4 regions of the Mesorhizobium sp. M3A.F.Ca.ET.080.04.2.1 genome follow, and region 4 is predicted to be linked to each of the others. Evidence: predicted binding sites of a transcription regulator. Region 4 holds the regulator's gene; each other region holds the start of a gene.
What was found. The regulator LexA, encoded in region 4, represses DNA repair genes until DNA is damaged. The targets are predictions, from matches to a motif close to TGTTCNNNNTGTGTTCNG.
Positions count from the first base shown of each region.

Region 1: ruvC (crossover junction endodeoxyribonuclease RuvC) is a predicted target of LexA. The motif match lies at 2,413-2,430, and genes of this name have one in related genera.
Region 2: ssb (single-stranded DNA-binding protein) is a predicted target of LexA. The motif match lies at 2,641-2,658, and genes of this name have one in related genera.
Region 3: EJ074_RS20095 (helicase-related protein) is a predicted target of LexA. The motif match lies at 2,384-2,401, and genes of this name have one in related genera.

Region 1 is NZ_CP034451.1:4,176,557-4,181,821, forward strand. It holds gene EJ074_RS19880 (sulfite exporter TauE/SafE family protein) at 1-719, shown strand, start outside; gene EJ074_RS19885 (DUF2269 family protein) at 751-1,302, opposite strand; gene EJ074_RS19890 (DUF1465 family protein) at 1,839-2,366, shown strand; gene ruvC (crossover junction endodeoxyribonuclease RuvC) at 2,472-2,981, shown strand; gene ruvA (Holliday junction branch migration protein RuvA) at 2,992-3,612, shown strand; gene ruvB (Holliday junction branch migration DNA helicase RuvB) at 3,656-4,693, shown strand; gene EJ074_RS19910 (metallophosphoesterase) at 4,834-5,265, shown strand, end outside.
Region 2 is NZ_CP034451.1:6,153,062-6,158,326, forward strand. It holds gene EJ074_RS29375 (hypothetical protein) at 377-601, opposite strand; gene EJ074_RS29380 (ATP-dependent Clp protease proteolytic subunit) at 725-1,330, opposite strand; gene EJ074_RS29385 (SRPBCC domain-containing protein) at 1,349-1,825, opposite strand; gene EJ074_RS29390 (metalloregulator ArsR/SmtB family transcription factor) at 1,822-2,136, opposite strand; gene EJ074_RS29395 (cupin domain-containing protein) at 2,181-2,561, opposite strand; gene ssb (single-stranded DNA-binding protein) at 2,760-3,278, shown strand; gene EJ074_RS29405 (OsmC family protein) at 3,472-3,897, shown strand; gene EJ074_RS29410 (MarC family protein) at 3,921-4,550, opposite strand; gene EJ074_RS29415 (hypothetical protein) at 4,721-5,242, opposite strand.
Region 3 is NZ_CP034451.1:4,224,453-4,229,717, forward strand. It holds gene EJ074_RS20095 (helicase-related protein) at 1-2,216, opposite strand, end outside; gene phbB (acetoacetyl-CoA reductase) at 2,940-3,665, opposite strand; gene EJ074_RS20105 (acetyl-CoA C-acetyltransferase) at 3,778-4,962, opposite strand; gene phaR (polyhydroxyalkanoate synthesis repressor PhaR) at 5,265-5,265, shown strand, end outside.
Region 4 is NZ_CP034451.1:452,891-458,155, reverse strand. It holds gene glp (gephyrin-like molybdotransferase Glp) at 1-972, shown strand, start outside; gene lexA (transcriptional repressor LexA) at 1,090-1,830, shown strand; gene EJ074_RS02040 (ComEC/Rec2 family competence protein) at 1,824-4,274, opposite strand; gene gltX (glutamate--tRNA ligase) at 4,377-5,265, shown strand, end outside.

The sequences.
Region 1 (5,265 bases), 2.4 Mb from region 4:
TCATCCTCGTCGGCCTGTCGAAAGGCGGCTTCGGCGGTGCCGTCGGCTTCGTCGGCGTGCCGTTGATGGCGCTGACCATCCCGCCGGTGCAGGCCGCCGCCATCCTGCTGCCGATCCTGTGCCTGATGGATATCGTTTCGGTATGGACCTGGTGGGGCATCTATGACCGCAAGATGCTGGTCGAGATGATGCCGGGCGCCATCGTCGGTATCGGCCTCGGCTGGCTGACGGCGGCTCTGGTGACCGAGGAGATGGTGCGGCTGATCGTCGGCGCGGTGGCGCTGATTTTCGTGCTGCGCTGGCTCTATCTGCAATTGCGTCATGGTGCCGACCACGCGGCCGAGCCGAACCGCACGGCGGCCGCATTCTGGGGCACGGTTGCCGGCTTCACCAGCTTCGTCGCCCATGTCGGCGGCCCGCCCTTCCAGGTCTATGCACTGCCGATACGGCTCGACCCGAAGGTGCTTTCGGGAACGGCGACGATCTTCTTCGCCGCCACCAATGCGCTGAAGCTCGTTCCCTATTTCGCGCTCGGACAGTTCGACACCACCAACCTCACCGCTTCGGCGGTGCTGATGCCGCTGGCGCCGCTCGCCACGATCGCAGGCGCGTGGCTGGTGCGGCGCATGCGGCCGGAGGTGTTCTATCCGTTCACATACGCAACCGTCGCGGTGGTGGCGGTCAAGCTTTTGTGGGACGGTATCGCCGGCCTCATGTAAGGAGGAGGGCGGCCTGCCGCCGCCCTTGCCGTCAGGCAGCGCTCGGCACCATCTGACGGCCGCCGCCGACGGCGAGTGCCGCGCCCACTACCACGACCAGCGCCATGCCGGCGAGCATGCCGACATCATGCACAGTCGGCTTCAGGACCATGTCGGCGATGATCACCAGCATGACGGCATAGTCGAGGCGTGCCCAACTCATCATGCGCTGGCCGATGGCGAGAACCGCGGGCGTGACGCCGTCCTTGGCGATCATGGCGCCCATTCGCTCGCCGGTCGGCTTGAAGACGAGCATGCCAATCGAGAAGGTGGTGACGTAACCGGCGAGGCCGATGATGATCCACAGGTCGGAGAAGCCGACCCAGAAGCCGCACATGATAAGCCCGAAGATCAGGGTCAGCATCGACATCGGGGCGAAGTACTTGCCGCCGAGCTGACCGCTTGCGCGCATCGCCTGCAGCTTATCCTCGATGTTGCCGGCGCGCTGGGCAAGCACACCGAGCAGGAACAGGACGAATCCACCGCCGACCCACAGAATGGCCGAGACGACGTGGAGGAATTTGACGATCGAGTACCAGTCCATGCTTTGCTCCTGGAATGCATTTTTATGTCGCGGCGGCGCGAATTCGCGCCCGCCCCCTCAGAGAAGCGGGCCTTTAGCGTGCGGGCTGTATCGGAACGATGTCGCGCCGGCGGCCGGTATGTTTCGGCGCTGCGAATCGCGAGGGAAGGTCAGCCGCCGCCGAAAATCGGGATCGCGATGCAGCCTGTCCTGTTCCGGCACAGAAGAGCTCAATCGGTCAAAAAATCCGCCCGGCGTTAAGGCTTCGTTAAGCTTTACAGGTGTTTACTATGCACATCCAGTTTTGCTGGATTCTTACCGAGTGGTTGGAGCCACTTTGTTTGACGCCTCCCTGTTAAACTCCTGAGAGCCGCCTTATCCGCGGCTCTTTTTTTGTCCCCGGCAGGCCGGCCGGTGGCAGGGTTTGCGTTAACCGTTTGTTAAACATGCGCTTGCCTTCATGGGCGCCTAAGCGCATTTTCAAGCCTCAGTCGTTTAGGGTGCAGACGCGTCGGCAAGAATGCCGAATCGGCTTGCGGCAGTGCAGGGGCGTATCAATGACCGAGCCTTCGAAAGGCAGCGCGAAAACCATCAAGCTCGCGGAGCGCCGGGTCTTTTCCCAATCCTTCAAGCCGCTCTACCAGGAGGGTATGGGACTGGTCGAACAGGCCGCCGAATATCTCGACGGCAAGGGCAGAGCCGAGGCGAAGAAGCTGTCGCGCGCGGCGGCGACGCTCTATGCGGCCGAATCGATGCGGCTGACCACAAGGCTGATGCAGGTTGCGTCCTGGCTGCTTCTGCAGCGCGCGGCGAATTCCGGCGAGATGACGCGCGACCAGGTCGCCTCCGAGAAGTCAAAGGTGCGCCTCGACACGGCGTCCGCGCATGACGAAGCAGCCGGATGGAGCGAACTGCCGAAGGAGTTTCTGGAACTCGTGAGCCGGTCGCTGCGCCTGCAGGCGCTGGTGCGCCGCATGGACGAGGAAATCTATGGCTCGATCTACGACACGCCGGCCGTCAGCCGCCGCGCCAACCCGGTCTCCGACCAGATCAGCCTGCTGAACACGGCTTTCGCCCGCGGCTGATCCGGCTGCTTAGCCAAAATCCGAGCAGCCTGTTTCCCCCTTGAATCGTTTCTGGTTTGTTCACATTTCGCTGGCATCGCTTGCCGCCACGGGTAAAGTTGGCGCATGGGGGAAGCGATTCGCATCATCGGCATCGATCCGGGGCTGAGGCGCACCGGCTGGGGCATCGTCGAGAGCCTTGGCAATTCGCTGCGCTTCGTCGCTTCCGGTACCGTGCGCTCGGACGACAAGGCGCCGCTCGCAGCAAGACTCTGCCAATTGCATGACGGACTGGCCGAGGTGCTGCACCAAGCCATGCCGCACGAGGCAGCGGTCGAGCAGACCTTCGTCAACAAGGATGCGACCGCGACGCTGAAGCTCGGCCAGGCGCGCGGCATTGCCATGCTGGTGCCGGCGCGCGCCGGATTGGTCGTTGCCGAATACGCCCCCAACGCCGTCAAGAAGGCGGTGATCGGCGTCGGCCACGGCGAGAAGAAGCAGATCCACATGATGGTGAAGGTGCTGATGCCGAAGGCCATCTTCGACACGGACGATGCCGCCGATGCGCTGGCCATCGCCATCTGCCATGCGCATCATCGCCAGAGCGTCGCCTATCGGATGGCGGCTTTGGCATGAGAGGAATGCCATGATCGGCAAGCTGAAAGGCACGCTGGACGAGATCGACGAGGATTCTTGTCTCGTCGACGTGCATGGCGTCGGCTATGTCGCCTATTGCTCGGCGCGCACGCTGGCTTCCCTGCCGGGGCCCGGCGAGGCGGTGGTGCTGTTCATCGAGACCTATGTGCGCGAGGACATGATCCGGCTCTACGGCTTCCAGACAGCACTCGAGCGCGAATGGTTCCGCCTGCTGATGAACAATGTGCAGGGCGTCGGCGCCAAGGTGGCGCTGGCGGTGCTGTCGACATTGGCCCCGGCCGATCTCGCCAATGCGATCGCGCTGCGCGACATCGCCATGGTCAGCCGAGCGCCCGGCGTCGGCAAGAAAGTGGCCGAGCGCATCGTCACCGAGTTGAAGGCCAAGGCGCCCGCCTATGCGGGCGCTGCCACCGGCACGATCGGACTCAAGCAGGAGCTCGGCGCGGGCGTGGCGGCAGCACCGATCACCGACGCGGTCTCGGCGCTGGTCAATCTCGGCTATTCGCGCGACATCGCCGCCAATGCGGTGGCGGCGGCGCTGAAGGCGGCCGGCGAGGGTGCCGATGCCTCGAAGCTGATCCGCTTCGGATTGAAGGAACTGGCGCGGTGACGCGGCGCTTGTCCAGTTTGTTGGCGTATGCAAGGAAGGCGGCATGAACCTTTCGCCCCGCCTCATTGCTCCCGACAAGCGCGGCGAGGATGCCGACCAGACCTTGCGCCCGCAGTCGCTCGACGAGTTCGTCGGCCAAGCGGCGGTCAGGGCCAACCTCAAGGTTTTCGTCGACGCCGCCAAGAACCGCGGCGAGGCGCTCGACCATGTGCTGTTCGTCGGGCCGCCAGGCCTCGGCAAGACGACGCTGGCGCAGATCATGGCACGCGAGCTCGGGGTCAATTTCCGCTCGACCTCGGGGCCGGTCATCGCCAAGGCCGGCGACCTTGCAGCACTTCTCACCAATCTCGAGGACCGCGACGTCCTCTTCATCGACGAGATCCACCGCCTCAATCCGGCGGTGGAGGAAATCCTCTATCCGGCGATGGAGGATTTCCAGCTCGACCTGATCATCGGCGAGGGGCCGGCGGCGCGTTCGGTCAAGATCGACCTTGCCCGCTTCACGCTGGTTGCTGCAACGACGCGACTCGGGCTGCTGACCAATCCGCTGCGCGACCGTTTCGGCATTCCGGTCAGGCTCAATTTCTATACGGTCGAGGAGTTGGAGCAGATCGTGCGCCGCGGCGCCCGCATCCTCTCGATGCCGCTCGGCGACGACGGCGCGCTGGAGATCGCGCGCCGCGCCCGCGGCACACCGCGCATCGCCGGCCGGCTGTTGCGACGGGTGCGCGATTTCGCCTCCGTCGCCGGAGACGGCCATGTCGACAAACGCATCGCCGACGAGGCGCTGACCAGGCTGGAGGTGGACGGTCTCGGACTCGACGCGCTCGACCGCCGATATCTTTCGATGATCGCGCGCAATTTCGGCGGCGGGCCGGTCGGCATCGAAACGATCGCGGCGGGGCTTTCCGAGCCGCGCGACGCGATCGAAGACATCATCGAGCCCTATTTGATCCAGCAGGGCTTCATCCAGCGCACGCCGCGCGGCCGCGTGCTGACAGCCAATGCCTGGCGGCATCTCGGTCTCGATGCGCCAAAGGACCTTGCTCAGCAGCAGATCAGCCTGTTCCAGGAAGAGTAATGTGATTTGGTCGCCCGCTGCCGGGTGACGGCTTATCTGCGCAAAATCTCCTCGCCTCGGCCAAGCCGAAGGCGCAATTGCGGCCTCTAAGACAGGGGTGGATTGATGCAATTGCCGTTGCCCGGGCCAGGGACTTATCGATGATCACCAGACGTGGTTTCCTGCGGCTCGTCGGCGGCTCGTTCTTCTCCTTGGTGTCGCTCGGCGCCTATGCGGTCGGCATCGAGCCGATGCTGCTCACCCATGTCAAGCGCTACGCGCTGACGCCGCCGCATTGGCCGGCCGGGCTCAAGCTCCGCATCGTGGCGCTCGCAGACATCCATGCCTGCCGGCCCTGGATGACGCCGGAGCGCGTCGCCTCGCTGGCCGAGGAGGCGAACGCACTGCAGCCGGATCTGATTGTGCTGCTCGGCGACTATGTTGCCGGTATGCGCCTGGTCACGGAGCAGGTGTCGGCGGCGGAATGGGCTTCGGCCCTGTCCGGACTGAAGGCGCCGCTCGGGGTGCTGTCGATCCTCGGCAATCACGACTGGTGGCACGATGTTGCCGCGCAAGAGGCCGGGGCCGGGCCG
Region 2 (5,265 bases), 470 kb from region 4:
TTGCCGATCCTCTTACAATCAGAGACCATAGTCGGATCGTCGGCTGAACGCCGCGTTGCATCCGAAGCAGAACGCCGGCAGTACACTCCCGGCAAATATTGGATTTCAGATCCATGAAAGCCCCGTCCACCTGCGGAAGCAGTGGCGGGGCTTGCAGTTTGGGTCACCTCACGTCCTCGTCCTTGGGCGCAGCTCCGCGAAGCGGAGCGAAGCCCCAACGATCTAACCCGTGATCTTAGCCGAGGAATGCAACGGAGCAGAATTCTGCATCGGTTCGGGCGGCATGGATCCTCGGGTCTGCGCGCGTCGTTTCGCTCATCGCGTCGCCCGCCGATGACGAACTGAAAAGCGCTTGCGTCAATCGCCGACGCCGGAATCAATGGTTGGGCGGCCTGATGTCGCCCGCGCCCATGTCGATGGTTATGCTGCCGGAAATCCTGACATCGGTATCGCCGATCTTGAAAGTCCCGCCGCTGCCGGCGGGCAGGGCGTCGTCCGGCTCCGGCTCTGCAACCGGCTTGGCGATGCGGTAGTCGCCGCTGACGCCGGGCAGCTTTTGCGTCGTACTTTCATCCGCGAAGGCTGCGGTGCCGGCCATCATCGCGCCTGCGAGCGCGGCAGCCGCAATCAGGGGACTTCTCGACGATCGGATCATGCGCGGACTATAGGGGCGCGCCGCAGGGGAGGCCAGACTGGCGGCGATCAAATCGCCGCGCGCTCACCATCACGCGGCCTTCTTACGGGTATCATAGACATGGTCGACGAGGCCCCAGGTTTTGGCCTCCTCGGCCGTCATGAAATAGTCGCGGTCGAGCGTGCGTTCGACCTCTTCGTAAGTGCGCCCGCAATGCCGGGCATAGAGTTCCGTCATGTGGCGTTTGGTGCGCAGGATGTCCTCGGCATGGCGCTGGATGTCGGAGGCCTGGCCCTGGAAGCCGCCCAGCGGCTGATGCAGCACGATCCTGGTGTTGGGCAGCGCAATGCGCCGTCCGGGTGCGCCCGCCATCAGCAGGAAGGACGCCATCGACGCGGCGAAGCCCATGCAGACCGTCGACACCGGGCAAGAGATGTACTGCATCGTGTCGTAGATGGCGAAGCCGCTGGTCACCACGCCGCCCGGCGAGTTGATGTAGATCGAGATCTCCTTGTCGGGATTGTCGGATTCCAGCGACAAAAGTTGGGCGCAGACCAGCGCCGACACGCCGTCATTGATCTCGCCGTTGATGAAGACAATGCGCTCGCGCAGCAGCCGCGAGAAGATGTCGAAGGCGCGTTCGCCGCGGGTCGACTGCTCGATAACCATCGGCACCAGATTGGCAAGGGCGCTCATGGCCAAGTCTCCTTGTGGTCAAGCTGCGCGCAGCATCATGCAGGGCGCATTGGCGGCGATCGGGTTCTTGCGTGCGTCGAGCGACAGCCCGCAGCCGGCACCAGCGATGGCGACGGCAGCATGCGCCGCCGGCACGAAGCCGTCATGAAGGATGCGCAGATGGGTGCCGCCGGAAACCGTCCGCTCGAGCGTGAAGGTGACGACGCTATCGAAGGCGGGCAGTTGGTTGTCATCTTCGGCGCTCGACCGCTCACGCCAGGAATAGCGCAGCAGCTTGCCTGGCTCGATATTGAGCACTTCGCATTCGATCGGCGTGTCCGGTCCCACGAACGCGAAGCGTTTGCCGGCCTGCGGCAGGATGTCGTTCGGCATCATCCAGGCGGCGAGCAGTTCCGGCTCGGTCAGCGCGCGCCAGACTTTTTCCGGCGGCTCGGCGAGTTCGCATTCGAAGTTGAGCGGCGCGGGGGCGGCTTGTGGATTTTTTGTCGCCATCATTGGTCCATTCCCTTCAGAACCGTCTTCAGTTTCTCGATACGCTCCGGCCAGAAGGCGCGGTAGCGCTCGATCCAGCCGATCAGCGGATCGAGCCCTTGCGCATCGGCGCGGTAGTAAGCGTTGCGGCCGGCGCGCCGCTCGACGACGAGGCCGGCGCTGCGCAAGACGGCAAGATGCTGTGAGACGGCCGGCTGCGATACGCTCATGCCGGCGCGCAGTTCGGACACCGTCATCTCGCCTGCCGCGAGCCGTTCATAGACGGCGCGCCGCGTCGGATCGGCAAGCGCCCGGAAAATTTCTGCTTCGATCATCGTCAAAGCATAAGTCGATACTTATCGATTTGGCAAGCGGTGTTTTAGGATGCCCAGTGCCTTACCGGTTCAGCGGCTCCGTCGAAGCTGGCCTCGAAGATCGACGACGCGAGCACGGCGTGGACGTGAAGCACGCCGGAGCCGATGTTGCGAAAGCCGTGCTCGCGGTGTGCCGGAATGATCAGGGACTGTCCGGCGGCCAGCACCGCACGTCGATCATCGATCCACATCTCGGCTTCGCCGGCGATTACCGTCAGCACTTCCTCCACGCGATGCGAATGCGTCGGCGCGCCGGCGCCTGGATCGGCCCATTGCTCGAAAATGCAAAGCTCGGCCGCGCCATTGGCGGCGGCAATATGCATCCGCGTTTCCACTCCGGCCCGCCACAGTTCGCGTGGCTGATCGCTATGCGTGACGATGTTCATTCGGACGCCTCCCCTTTTGCGCTGCGGGCCGAGACACTACCTGTTGCTGACATTCCTTGACAGATGCAGAGGTCAAGTCTAGAACGAAAAGAGAACAAAAACCTTGTGGGAAAAGCCAGCCTTTGCAGGCAGCGGCGGCCTGCAGGCTGTAAGGTGCAGCGACGTAAGTTTTGTTTCGGATGAGCGCGGAGAAGTACGATGGCGGGTAGCGTCAACAAAGTCATTCTGGTCGGCAATCTCGGAGCGGATCCTGAAATCCGCCGCCTGAATTCGGGCGAGCCGGTCGTCAACATCCGCATCGCGACTTCGGAAAGCTGGCGCGACAAGAACTCCGGCGAGCGCAAGGAAAAGACCGAGTGGCACAATGTCGTCATCTTCAACGACCAGCTCGCCAAGGTGGCCGAGCAGTATTTGAAGAAAGGCATGAAGGTATATGTCGAGGGCCAGTTGCAGATGCGCAAATGGCAGGACCAGACCGGCAATGACCGCTACACGACCGAGGTCGTGCTGCAGAAATTCCGCGGCGAATTGCAGATGCTCGATGCACGCGGCGAAGGCGGCGGCCAGGTCGGCAATTATGCCGGGGGCGGCGGCAACAGCCGCGGTTCCGATTTCGGCCAGTCGGACCCGAACGAAGGCTTCAGCCGCGGAGGTGGCGGCTCCAGGGGTGGTGGTGGCGGCGCGTCGCGCGAGCTGGACGACGAAATTCCGTTCTGAGCATCGCGAGTTCGCCATGAGCCTTCGAGGGAAGGCGGGCCGATCGGCGCCGCCTGGTTGCTCAGCACAGCGGCATGATAAAGTTCTATCTGCGCGCACCGATCGGCGCTAGCATCTTCATGCTGATGCCCGGGCGGAGCATGCACGCGCGCGTGTCGGTCAATGGGGCGGCGGCCTCGCAAAGGGAACCATCGTGAAAGCACGGGTCAAATGGGTGGAGGAGCGCACCTTCGTCGGCGAATCCGGCAGCGGACATAAGGTCGTGCTGGGCACGGCGCATGGGCCGGAAGGCAGGACACCGGGGCCAAGCCCGATGGAACTGGTGCTGATCGGGACAGGCGGCTGCTCGGCCTATGACGTGGTTCATATCCTCGAGAAAGGCCGGGAGGCGGTCGAGGACTGCGTGGTCGAGCTCGACGCCGACCGGGCCGAGACCGAGCCGCGCGTCTTCACCCGCATCCACATGCACTTCATCGTCAAGGGCCGCGCCCTGTCGCACGACAAGGTGAAACGGGCGATCGACCTGTCGATCGAAAAATACTGCTCGGCGACCGCTATGATGGCAAAGACTGCTTCCGTCACGCATGACTTCGAGGTCGTTGATACAGCTGCGAAATAGGCGGGGGGCAGTAGGGCTGCCGCTCAGGCTGCCATCAGCGCCCGGACGCCGTCCGCCACGAATTGCACGGCCAGCGCGGCCAGGATGACGCCCAGCAGCCGGGTCAGGATCGAGCGCCCGGTCTGTCCCAGGATGCGGTCGATGCGTTCGGCCAGCACGAACACCAGATAGGTTATGGCGAGGCAGACGAAGATGATGCCGACCAGCGCCGTCTGCGCCGCAAAACCCTCGAAATGTCCCGACAACAGCACGGTGGCCGAAATCGCGCCCGGGCCGGCGATCAGCGGGATCGCGAGCGGGAAAGCGGCGATGTTGTGGATCATGTCCTTGGTGACCGCGACGTCGCCGATCTTCTCCTTGCGGTCGTGACGGCGCTCGAACACCATTTCGAAGGCGATGAAGAACAGCAGGAAGCCGCCGGCGACGCGGAAGGCCGGCAATGTGATGCCGAATACCGAAAGGATCGAGGCGCCGGCGACGGCAAACAGCGCCATCACCAGGAAGCCGATGACCGACGCGCGTATGGAGACCTGCTGGCGCTCCGAGCGATTCATGCCGCGCGTGACGGCGAGGAACAGCGGCGCCAGCCCGGGCGGGTCGATGGTCACCAGGATGGTGACGAAGGCGTTGAACAGGTTGTCGAAGCTCGGCATCGCTGATCCCCTCCCGCCGGGCGAAGCCCAAGCCTCTGCAATTGGTAGAGGAAAGCCGGGACGCTGGAAACAGGCGCGACAGAAATGGTGCGCGAAGCTGTGAAGCTGGTGCGAAGGATCGCTTCGGCTTCTTGTTTCAAGTCGCTGCGGTCGCCGGTAATCATCGACTTTCACACACGGCAGGCCAGGAATTCGACTTCGAGGCGCCAGCTCGCGCCGCCGTCATGCGAGCGCTCGCCGAGCCAGCGGAACGAATTCTCGGTGATGCGCGAAAAGCTCCAGCGCACCGAGGAGCCGGTGTCGTCAACGCCTTTCTGGACGATCGCGTCGCCCTCAGCGCGGCCAAGCTGGCGGCTGAAATATTGGTTGCGCGGATCGCTCCAGAAGATGTGCCAGGCCTCGAGGCCTGGATCGTAGACGCGCAGCGTGGTGCCGTAGAAGGTCCACGTGCCCAGAGAGGGCGAGGAACCGGCGTCGCGGGCGGGCAAGATCCAGACGTCCTGGACTGCCTTGCCGTCAAGGACCCAGCCGAAATGCGCTTCGCCGCGCCCCTTAAGAACCGAACCGTCTTCGAGATGACGCGTGGCGTCGAATGTCCAGGCGCCGATGAAGCGGCCGTAGAGCTTCAGCTTCTCGGCCAGATCTGGATTGGGCTCGTCGCTGTGCAGGGCCTCGGCAAAGGGATCGGTCATGGTTGCTGCCTCGTTTGTCAGGA
Region 3 (5,265 bases), 2.4 Mb from region 4:
TAGAAAGTCTTGTCGAAGGCTGGGTCGATGACCACGGATGTGCGGCCCGACGCCAGAGCGTGGACGACATCGCCAAAGCCGGGTTTGTCCTTGCCGTCGCTCTGCAGCGCCCAGAGCAGCGTGACCAGCCCGGCGGGCGCCGGCTTGATCAGCGCCGGCACGAAGACGTGGTAGGCGCCGAAGCGCACGCCAAGCCGGCGCAGCGCCGCACGTCCTTCCTGGTCGAGCGACTTCATCTCGTCGGCGATATCGCGGCGATTGATGAGGCCGAAATGCTCGACGAGCTGGAAGGCGATGCCGCGGCCGATGCCGGTGAGCTGCTCGGCGTTCTTGAGGTCGACCAGTGGCTTCAGGAGGGATTCGATCTGGTAGTTGACGAAGCGCTCGGCGCGCGCTGCCACCTTGTCGCGGGCCGGGCCGGTGAGCTGCTCGTCGGCGAGCAGCACCAGCCGCGGCTTCAACGCTTCGTCGCCGGAAACCAGTGTGCCGATGGGGGCGCCGATCCAGCGCAGGATGCCGTCCGAGCCAAGCGCCAGGTCGCCATTGGCGCAGGCGGCAAAGCGTTCGGCGCGTGCCTCGAACTCGGCCGCAAGCGCCTTCTGCGCGGCGGTGCGCACCGCCTTGGCGTCCTCGCCGCCGGCGCTCTGGTCGGCGGTGAAGCGGAAACCCTGCAACTCGCCGACATGATGGCCTTCGACGAGGACGGTTCCGGTTGGGCTGATTTCGGCTTCAGGCATGGTATTTTCTCTAAGGCGCCGCATGAGGACGGAAGTCCTGCGGTCTACGAAGCGTTTCGTCAACCGCTCATGCAACGCATCGGACAATCTGTCTTCGATTTCGCGTGTCTTTTCCCGCCAGTGTGCCTGATCGGCCAGCCAGCCTGGGCGGTTGGAGACGAAGGTCCAGGTGCGGATCTGGGCGATCCGGTGCGACAGCGTGTCGATATCGCCGTCCGTGGTGTCGGCGCGCCGAACCTGCTCGGCCATGTAGTTCTCATCGACATGGCCATGGCGGGCAAGATCCATGTAGATCGAGGCGATGAGGTCGGCGTGCTGAGCGGGCGCGATCTTGCGGTAGTCCGGCAGGGCGCAGGCCTCCCAGAGCAGCGCCACGCGCTCGGGGCTGTTGGCGAGCGCGCGGATATCCGCGTCACGAGACAGGTGCTCGAGCGCCTGGGCGTCTACTGCCGGAAGGGCGCGCGTCAGGCCTTCGACCGGCGCGTTGGTCTCGATCGAGCGCTTCAGCGCGTCGAGGCTGGCGAAATCGAAATCGGCGGTGCGCCACTGCAGCACCTTCACCGGGTCGAAATCGTGCGCCTCGATCTTCTTGACCAGATCCTCGTCGAACGGGTCGACCTGGCCGGTGACGCCGAACGTGCCGTCGCGCAGGTGCCGGCCGGCGCGGCCGGCGATCTGGCCGAGCTCGGCGGCGGTCAGATTGCGATATTGATAGCCGTCGAACTTGCGGTTCTGGGCAAAGGCGACGTGCTCGAGATCGAGGTTCAGCCCCATGCCGATGGCGTCGGTGGCGACGAGATAATCGACGTCGCCCGACTGGAACAGCGCCACCTGGGCATTGCGGGTGCGGGGCGAGAGCGCACCGAGCACGACGGCGGCACCGCCCTGCTGGCGGCGGATCAGTTCGGCGATGGCGTAGACTTCGTCGGCGGAGAAGGCGACGATCGCCGTGCGCCGCGGCAGGCGGGTGAGCTTCTTCGAGCCGGCATAGGCCAGGTGCGACAGCCGTGGCCGCGTCACCACCGACACGCCCTTCAGCAGTTTCTGCAGGATGCCGTGCATGGTTGCGGCGCCCAGCAGCAGTGTCTCCTGGCGACCGCGCAGATGCAGGATGCGGTCGGTGAAGATGTGGCCGCGTTCGAGGTCGCCGGCGAGTTGCACCTCGTCGATGGCCACGAAGGCAGCGTCGGTCTCGCGCGGCATGGCCTCGACGGTGCAGACCGAATATTTCGCGCTCGCCGGGACGATCTTCTCCTCGCCGGTGATCAGCGCCACCTTGTGGGCGCCGACCTTCTCGCAAACGCGGGTATAGACCTCGCGGGCGAGCAGCCTCAGCGGCAGGCCGATGACGCCGGTCTCGTGCGCCACCATGCGCTCGATGGCGAGATGGGTTTTGCCGGTGTTGGTCGGCCCCAGCACGGCCGTCACGTCGCGGCCCGAAAGGATCAGCGGCTTAGTATGTTTCGGCTGAATGTTCATCGGCTCGGAAATGAGGCTTTCTGCCGCTTGTTGTCGGGAACGCTGCGGTGCCGCCGCGTGTGACAGGCGACACATAGGGATTTCGGACGCGAAGCGAAAGCGGAATTGTTCCGGCGGAGGCCGGCGATGCTGCAATTCGCTGTCAGAAACCGCTGCCGATTAACCGTTGGAACGAGTCTGGAACGAATCGGCGACGAATCGCTGACTCGTCCTGATTCAGGGTTTGTTCACGGCTATATGTGGATTTTTTGACGATGAGTCTTACCACATGCTGAATCCCCGGATTGGCCCGTTTCGTGCTTGGACGAGCCACCTTCCGGCGCGGCGTTAACCTTTGCCGGCGAGGGCTGGCGACCTCCCCGCGCGTTGCTGTCAAGGTTATGAAATTATTGACGTTTCTTAATCGACGTTAACAATTCAGGCGTCATTTCGGGGCCGTCGCGTTAACGTTCCGGCCAAACCCGGAACGAATCGGCGACGAATCAGCGATCTGCAAGTTTTCCCGGTTTGTTCACCCCCAGATATGGTGTTGTGCACAGCTTGCGCACCGATAATTCACAGCTTGTGAACAGGCTTTCGCACAGGCCGCCGCGCGGCCGTTAACCTTTGCGTGCCGTCTTGAGGCATGCGCCGCGACCAGCCTGGCGGCGCCAACGAAACAGGCGGCCCGGTTGCTCCGGACCGCCTGCCAGCGATGTCGAAGGAAATCAGGCGAACAAGATCTCAGGCGAAATACTGGCCGCCATTGGCGGTGATCGTCGAGCCGGTGATGAAGCCGGCTTCGTCGGACGCCAGGAAGACGACGCAACGCGCGATCTCTTCCGGCTCGCCGAGGCGGCCGACCGGGATCTGCGGGATGATACGCTCGTTGAGCACCTTCTCGTCGATCGCCTTGACCATCTCGGTGGCGATGTAGCCGGGGCAGATGACGTTGACGGTGATGCCTGCGCGCGCGCCTTCCTGGGCCAGCGCCTTGGAGAAGCCGATGTCGCCGGCCTTGGCGGCGGAGTAGTTGGCCTGGCCGGCCTGCCCCTTCTGGCCATTGATGGAGGAAATGGTGATGACGCGGCCGAACTTGCGGTCGCGCATGCCGCCCCACAGCGGATGCGTCATGTTGAAGACGCCGGAGAGATTGGTGTCGACGACTTCCTTCCATTGGGCGGGCGTCATTTTGTGGAACATGGCGTCGCGGGTAATGCCGGCATTGTTGACCAGCACGCCGACCGGACCGAGATCGGCCTCGACCTGCTTGATGCCGGCCGCGCAGGCGTCGTAGTCGGCGACCGACCATTTGTAGACCGGGATGCCGGTCTCGGCCTTGAACTTCTCGGCCGCCGCGTCATTGCCGGCATAGTTCGCGGCAACCGAATAGCCGGCATTCTTCAAGGCCACCGATATCGCCGCACCGATACCGCGCGATCCGCCCGTGACGATTGCTACCTTGCTCATGAAATTTCCTCTCCCTAAAGATCTGGTGAATGGTCAATGGTGAATAGCGAACGGGTTCATGACGGTCGCGACCGGCCATTCACCATTTTGCCATTCACCATTCACTCTTTTCTCAGAGCGCTTCCACGCACATGGCGACGCCCATGCCGCCGCCGATGCACAGCGTCGCGAGACCCTTCTTGGCGCCGCGGCGACGCATCTCAAACACCAGCGTGTTGAAGACGCGGGCGCCGGAGGCGCCGATCGGATGGCCGATGGCGATCGCGCCGCCATTGACGTTGACGATCGCAGGATCCCAGCCCATGTCCTTGTTGACGGCGCAGGCCTGCGCGGCGAAGGCTTCGTTGGCCTCGACCAGATCGAGGTCGCCGACCGACCAGCCGGCCTTTTCCAGCGCCTTGCGCGACGCCGGGATCGGCCCCGTGCCCATGATCGTCGGATCGACGCCGGCGGTCGCCCAGGAGGCGATGCGCACGAGCGGCGTGATGCCGCGGCGGGCGGCCTCGGCTTCGCTCATCAGCAGTGCGCCGGCGGCGCCGTCATTGATGCCGGAGGCGTTGCCGGCCGTCACCGTGCCTTCCTTGTCGAAGGCAGGCTTCAGCTTGGTCATGCCATCCAGCGTCGCGCCGTGGCGGATGTATTCGTCCTGGTCGACGATGGTGTCGCCCTTTCTGCCCGCAACAGTGAACGCGACGATCTCGTCCTTGAACTTGCCGGCCTTCTGTGCCGCCTCGGCCTTGTTCTGGGAGGCCAGCGCGAACTGGTCCTGGTCGTCGCGGGTGATCTGGAACTGGCGGGCGACGTTCTCGGCGGTGGTGCCCATGTGATAGCCGTGGAAAGCATCCCACAAGCCGTCCTTGATCATGGTGTCGATCATCTTGTAGTCGCCCATCTTGACGCCGGCGCGCAGATGCTGGGCGTGCGGCGAGAGCGACATCGATTCCTGACCGCCGGCGACGATCACCTTGGCATCGCCGGAAGCGATCTGCTGCATGCCGAGCGCGATTGCCCTGAGGCCGGAGCCGCAAACCTGGTTGAGCCCCCAGGCAGTGGTCTCCTTGGGCAGGCCGGCCTTGATCGAAGCCTGACGGGCGGTGTTCTGTCCCTGGGCCGCGGTCAGCACCTGGCCGAGAATGACTTCGTCGACTTCCGAGGGCTGGACGTTGGCCCGCGCGAGCAATTCCTTGATCACCACGGCGCCGAGCTCATGCGCCGGCGTCGCGGCGAAACTGCCGTTGAAGGATCCGACCGCGGTGCGGGCGGCGCTGGCGACGACGATTGAATTGGAAGCAGCCATTTTCTTCTCCAGACTTCGAGTGTCGTTTCTCAGTATCTTTGAAGACTTTTCTTGCCCGTTACGGACCCCGAGTCAAACCGGAATTCGGCATAGCGGTCATGCGCGGCAAGCAGGACAGGGAGATCCGCGGCCACCGCCTGCCGCTGCTCCGCAGCATATTCTGCCCGGCTCTGCAGCATTAATTGATGCCGCACTGCACAAACCACTTGGAATTGCGACGCTTTTGCGCATATCCTTAACGGATGGCGCAATCGTTACCGGCTGCTTACTCTCAATGCGCCGGTATCCTGGGGAGGATACGGA
Region 4 (5,265 bases):
GGGCGCGGCTTCGCGGGGTCAGTCGGCCAGGGCGAGGCCGTCCGGATCTTTACGGGCGCACCAGTCCCCGAAGGCGCCGACACGATTGTCATCCAGGAGAACGTGCGCGACATCGGTGGCGGCAGCATCGAGGTGACCGAACCGACCAAAGCGGGCCGCAATATCCGCCTCCGCGGACTGGACTTCGGCCAGGGCGACATGCTGCTCGAGAAAGGTCGCCTGCTCGATCCGGCAGCACTTTCACTCGCGGCATCTGCCAATCATGCAAATGTCAATGTCGTCCGGCGGCCGCTGGTCGCGATCATCGCCACCGGCGACGAATTGCAGCCGCCCGGCAGCGAACTTGGACCCGACCAGATCATCTCGTCCAACGCCTATGGTGTCGCCGCCGTGGCGCAATCGGTTGGAGCACGCGCGCTCGACCTCGGCATCGCCGCGGACCGGCACGAAGCGATCGCAGCTCTGGTCAGGAAGGCCGTAGCGGCCGGCGCCGATGTCATCGTGACGCTCGGCGGCGCCTCGGTCGGCGACCACGATCTGATCCATGGCGTGCTGACCGGCGAAGGCATGCAGCTCGATTTCTGGAAAATCGCCATGCGGCCCGGCAAGCCATTGATGTTCGGCCGCCTCGGCAATACCCGCTGCATCGGCCTGCCTGGGAATCCGGTCGCAAGCCTTGTCTGCTCGCAGCTGTTCGTGAAGCCGCTTCTGGCGCGCCTCGCAGGCCGCAGCTTCAGCCAGGACGTTCGCAGGGCTCGGCTGGGCGCCGCATTGCGGGCCAACGATGTCAGGCAGGACTATGTGCGTGCCGTTGTGCGCGACGATCGCGGAGCGTTGGTTGCGACTCCGTTCGGCATCCAGGATTCCTCGATGCTGAGAATGCTGGCCGATGCCAACGGCTTGATCGTGCGCGAACCTTTTGCGCCGGCAGCTGAAGCCGGCGCCGCATGCAGCGTGCTGATGCTACGCTGAACAAAACGTCAACACATTCATTAAACTTTAAACGGTTGCGGAACACAACTGGAACAGATAGTGTTTGTTCTGGGTTTGTTTTTCCGATTCTGGTTCCAGAACCCGTTGGGGGCCGCCATGCTGACGCGTAAACAACATGAACTGCTGATGTTCATCCATGAACGGCTCAAGGAAAGCGGCATTCCGCCGTCTTTCGACGAGATGAAGGAGGCGCTCGACCTTGCCTCGAAGTCGGGCATCCATCGGCTGATCACGGCGCTGGAAGAGCGCGGCTTCATACGCCGGCTGCCGAACCGGGCGCGCGCGCTCGAAGTGCTGCGGCTGCCCGATTCGATCGCGCCCGGCCTCAACGCCGCCAAGAAGTTTTCGCCGAGCGTCATCCAGGGAAGCCTCGGACAAGGCAATCTCGGCCGGCAGATCAAGCCGGCGGCGCCCTCGCGCACACCCGCACCCAGCAATGACGATGACGCTGTTTCGGCGGTGTCCATTCCGGTGATGGGCCGTATCGCCGCCGGTGTGCCGATCGACGCCATCCAGCACCAGACGCATTCGATCACAGTGCCGCCGGACATGATCGCCGGCGGCGAGCACTATGCCTTGGAAGTCAAAGGCGACTCGATGATCGAGGCCGGCATCTTCGACGGCGATACGGTCATCATCCGCAACGCCAATACGGCGAGCCCCGGTGAGATCGTTGTGGCGCTGGTCGATGATGAGGAAGCGACGTTGAAGCGCTTCCGCCGCAAGGGCGCTTCGATTGCGCTGGAAGCCGCCAATCCGGCCTATGAGACCCGCATCTTCGGGCCGGACCGGGTCAAGGTTCAGGGCAGGCTCGTCGGGCTGATCCGCCGTTACTGAGCGGTTTGTGGCTTGGCGTCGGGCTTTTCGGGCCGCTTGTAAGGCGGCAGCCCCCTTGCCTCGCGCGAGTATTTTCGCTGCTCATGCCAGGGCCGATAGGGCCTGTGGACGGCATACTGAATCTCGGCTCGCGCGGTTGCCGATTGCGGGTCGAAGAAGACGGCAGCGCTTCCGTCGCGTGCCAATTGCCGCTTGGTCACGACGAGGATTCGGGGATCCCGGCAAGGATTGTAGGCCGTGGCGTCATTGATGACGATGAGATCGGCGAAGCCGCAGGCCGGCTTGGCGCTGTCGCGATTCTCTGCGAGCGCGACGATCGCACCGGAAGGATGCCGGCCGATGCAGAGGTCGCCGGTGCAATAGAAGGGCGAACCCGGCGGCAGGTCGACAGGATCGGCGATGTCCGTCGTCCCGTTTGCGAATGTCTCGGGCGGCACGATCGTTTCGGCCAGCAGCGCCCGTTTCCAGTTGTCGGTTATGAACTCGTTCGAGCTTGCTCGATTGATGGCGAGTTCGCCGCCGCCGATCGGCATCGCAACCAGATGCGCATCCTCGGAGATGAGCACATCCGGGGTACGGACATGCGGAATGGCCAACAAGGCCGCAATCGCGAAGGGAACGGCGCCGAGCCTGAGCCAGGTGGTCGCCATGGTCGCGATGACCAGCGCGACCGTCGCCAGCAGCACAGACTGTATCGAGATCAACCCCACTGCATCCACTGGTGAACGTTCGGAAAACCATCCCGAGATGGCGACCATCGCCGTCAGGCCTTTGCCCATCACATAGAGGAAAGGCCCGTCGAAGCCGAACGGCATCATCAGCACGCTGAAGACCGCGAACGGCATGACAACCAGCGAGACGATCGGCATCACTGCCAGATTGGCCAGCAGGCTGAGCGGCGATACGCGCTGGAAATGCCAGATGGCAAACAGCGCCGTTGCGCTTCCGGCGATGATTGATGTCATCGCGCCGCCGCCCACGCCAACCGCCAGCTTCCGGGACAGGTATCCGAGAAACGAGCGCTTTGCCGGTGGCGCTCTCACTTTGTCGGCGCGGTAGTCAGCCCAACCGGCATAGGCGCCGACAAGGGCGGCGGTCGCGGCGAACGACATCTGAAAACTTGGGCCGACCACTTCATGCGGCGAAACCACGATCACCGCGATTGCCGAAATCGCCAGGTTGCGCATGGTCAGCGCCGCCCGGTCGAAGACAACGGCAACCAGCATCACCGCCAGCATGATGAAGCTTCGTTCGGCGGCCACAACGATGCCGGAAATGACCAGATAGGCTGCAATCGACAGCAGCGCGATCGCCGCAGCATATTTCTTGACCGGCCGGCGGGAAGAGAAATCGGGAAGCAGCGCGAAGGCGCCGCGCAGCAAAAGCATGATCGTGCCGGCGACCAGCGCCATGTGCAGTCCCGAAATCGAGATGATGTGGTAGATGCCGGTCCTTCGCACCGCCTCGTTGATGTCTTCTGGAATGCCGGCGCGAACGCCAACGATCAGCGCCGCCGCGATCTCGCCTTCGGGACCGCCGACGGTGCTTCTGATGTGATCGGCAATGGTCTCGCGCGCGTTTTCTATTGCGGACGCGGTGCGTGCGCCGAACGGTGCCTCCGTTGCCGTCACAACCTTCGGATCGCCCAGGAAAAACCCGCTGGCGCCGATACCAGAAAAATAGCTGTCGAAGGAAAAGTCGTAGCTGTCGGGGCGAACGGGGCCTGTTGGCGATAATAGGCGTGCATAACCCGTCACCAGCGATCCAGCCGTCAAGCCTGGCGGGATCCGCCGTGCCGAAAGTCGGACGCGGTCGGGTGCATAGCGCAGCTTCGGGTGCGCGGTTGAGACCAGGTCGATGGTCAGCCTTACGCGGCCATTGGCCATCGGCTCCGCGATGACGACGCGACCTGTCAGCCTTGTCTGGATTTCGCCGCCGAGCATCGGCGTTGCCGCTCGCAAAGTCTCGACCTTCGCAGCGACAAAGCCGACCGCGCAAAACAGCGCGGCCATGAAGAGCAGATGCGTCTTCGGCCAGGAGCGCGAAACCGCGGCGCAGGCGGCCATAAGCGCGACTGTCGCCAGCGGCCTGTAGAGATCTGGTTCCGTAGACAGCGAGAAGTAGAGGATCACGCCGGCGGCAAGGAAAACCGGCACGAGCAGGAAGCCAATGCCGCGATCCAGCTCCTTCGTGCCTGCGGCAGCGACGCTTTGGCCGAACGCGGACAATGAGGCACGGCGGAACTGCCGGCGGACGCGATCGATGGTGGCCGGCGGAGGGCGGTCGACCGTGCCGTCGGGAGAAACAATCTGCGCAGGCTGGCGCGGCTCCAGGAGCAAGACCGGTCCTGCTTCAATCGGCGCAGTGCCGGCAAACAGCAGGCGTTCGCTGACGCCAGCTGCCGTCCCACCGCCATCCTCCGCACCCCGGCCACGTCCAGCCATCGGGCCTGCCCCTTGCGCCCCAGACCTCCTATGCTACATGAACGCCGTCCGCGCGAAAGCCCGCCGCAATCACGCCTGCTTCAGTGCTTCTTCGAGAGTCCCATGTCCGACAAGGTCGTCACCCGCTTTGCCCCCTCGCCCACAGGCTACCTGCACATCGGCGGGGCGCGCACCGCGCTGTTCAACTGGCTCTACGCCAAGCACACGGGCGGCACGATGCTGCTGCGCATCGAAGACACCGATCGTGAGCGCTCCACCGAGGCCGCGACCGCTGCAATCCTTGATGGATTGACCTGGCTCGGTCTTTCATGGGACGGCGAGGCGGTTTCGCAGTTCGAGCGCGCGCCGCGCCACCGCGAGGTGGCCGAGGAGCTCGTGCGCCTGGGCAAGGCCTATTACAGCTACGAAACCCCGGCAGAACTCGAGGCGATGCGTGAGGCGGCGCGCGCCAAGGGCCTGCCGCCGCGCTACAACGGACAGTGGCGCGACCGCGACCCGTCCGAGGCGCCCGCCGGCGTCAGGGGCGCGATCCGCATCAAGGCGCCGACCGAGGGGGAAACCGTGGTTCACGACCGCGTGCAGGGCGAGGTGCGCTTTCCGAACAAGGATCTCGACGACTTCATCATCCTGCGTTCGGACGGCAATCCGACCTATATGCATGCCGTCGTCGTCGACGATCACGATATGGGCGTCACCCACATCATCCGTGGCGACGATCATTTGACCAACGCTGCGCGCCAGACCGTGATCTACAACGCCATGGGCTGGGCCGTGCCGTCGATGTCGCACATCCCGCTGATCCATGGCGCCGACGGCGCCAAGTTGTCGAAACGCCACGGCGCGCTCGGCGTCGAAGCCTATCGCGCCATGGGCTATTTGCCTGAAGCGCTGCTCAACTATCTGGCCAGGCTCGGCTGGAGCCATGGGGACGATGAGGTGATGTCGATCAAGGACATGGTCTCATGGTTCGACATCGGCGATGTCAACAAGG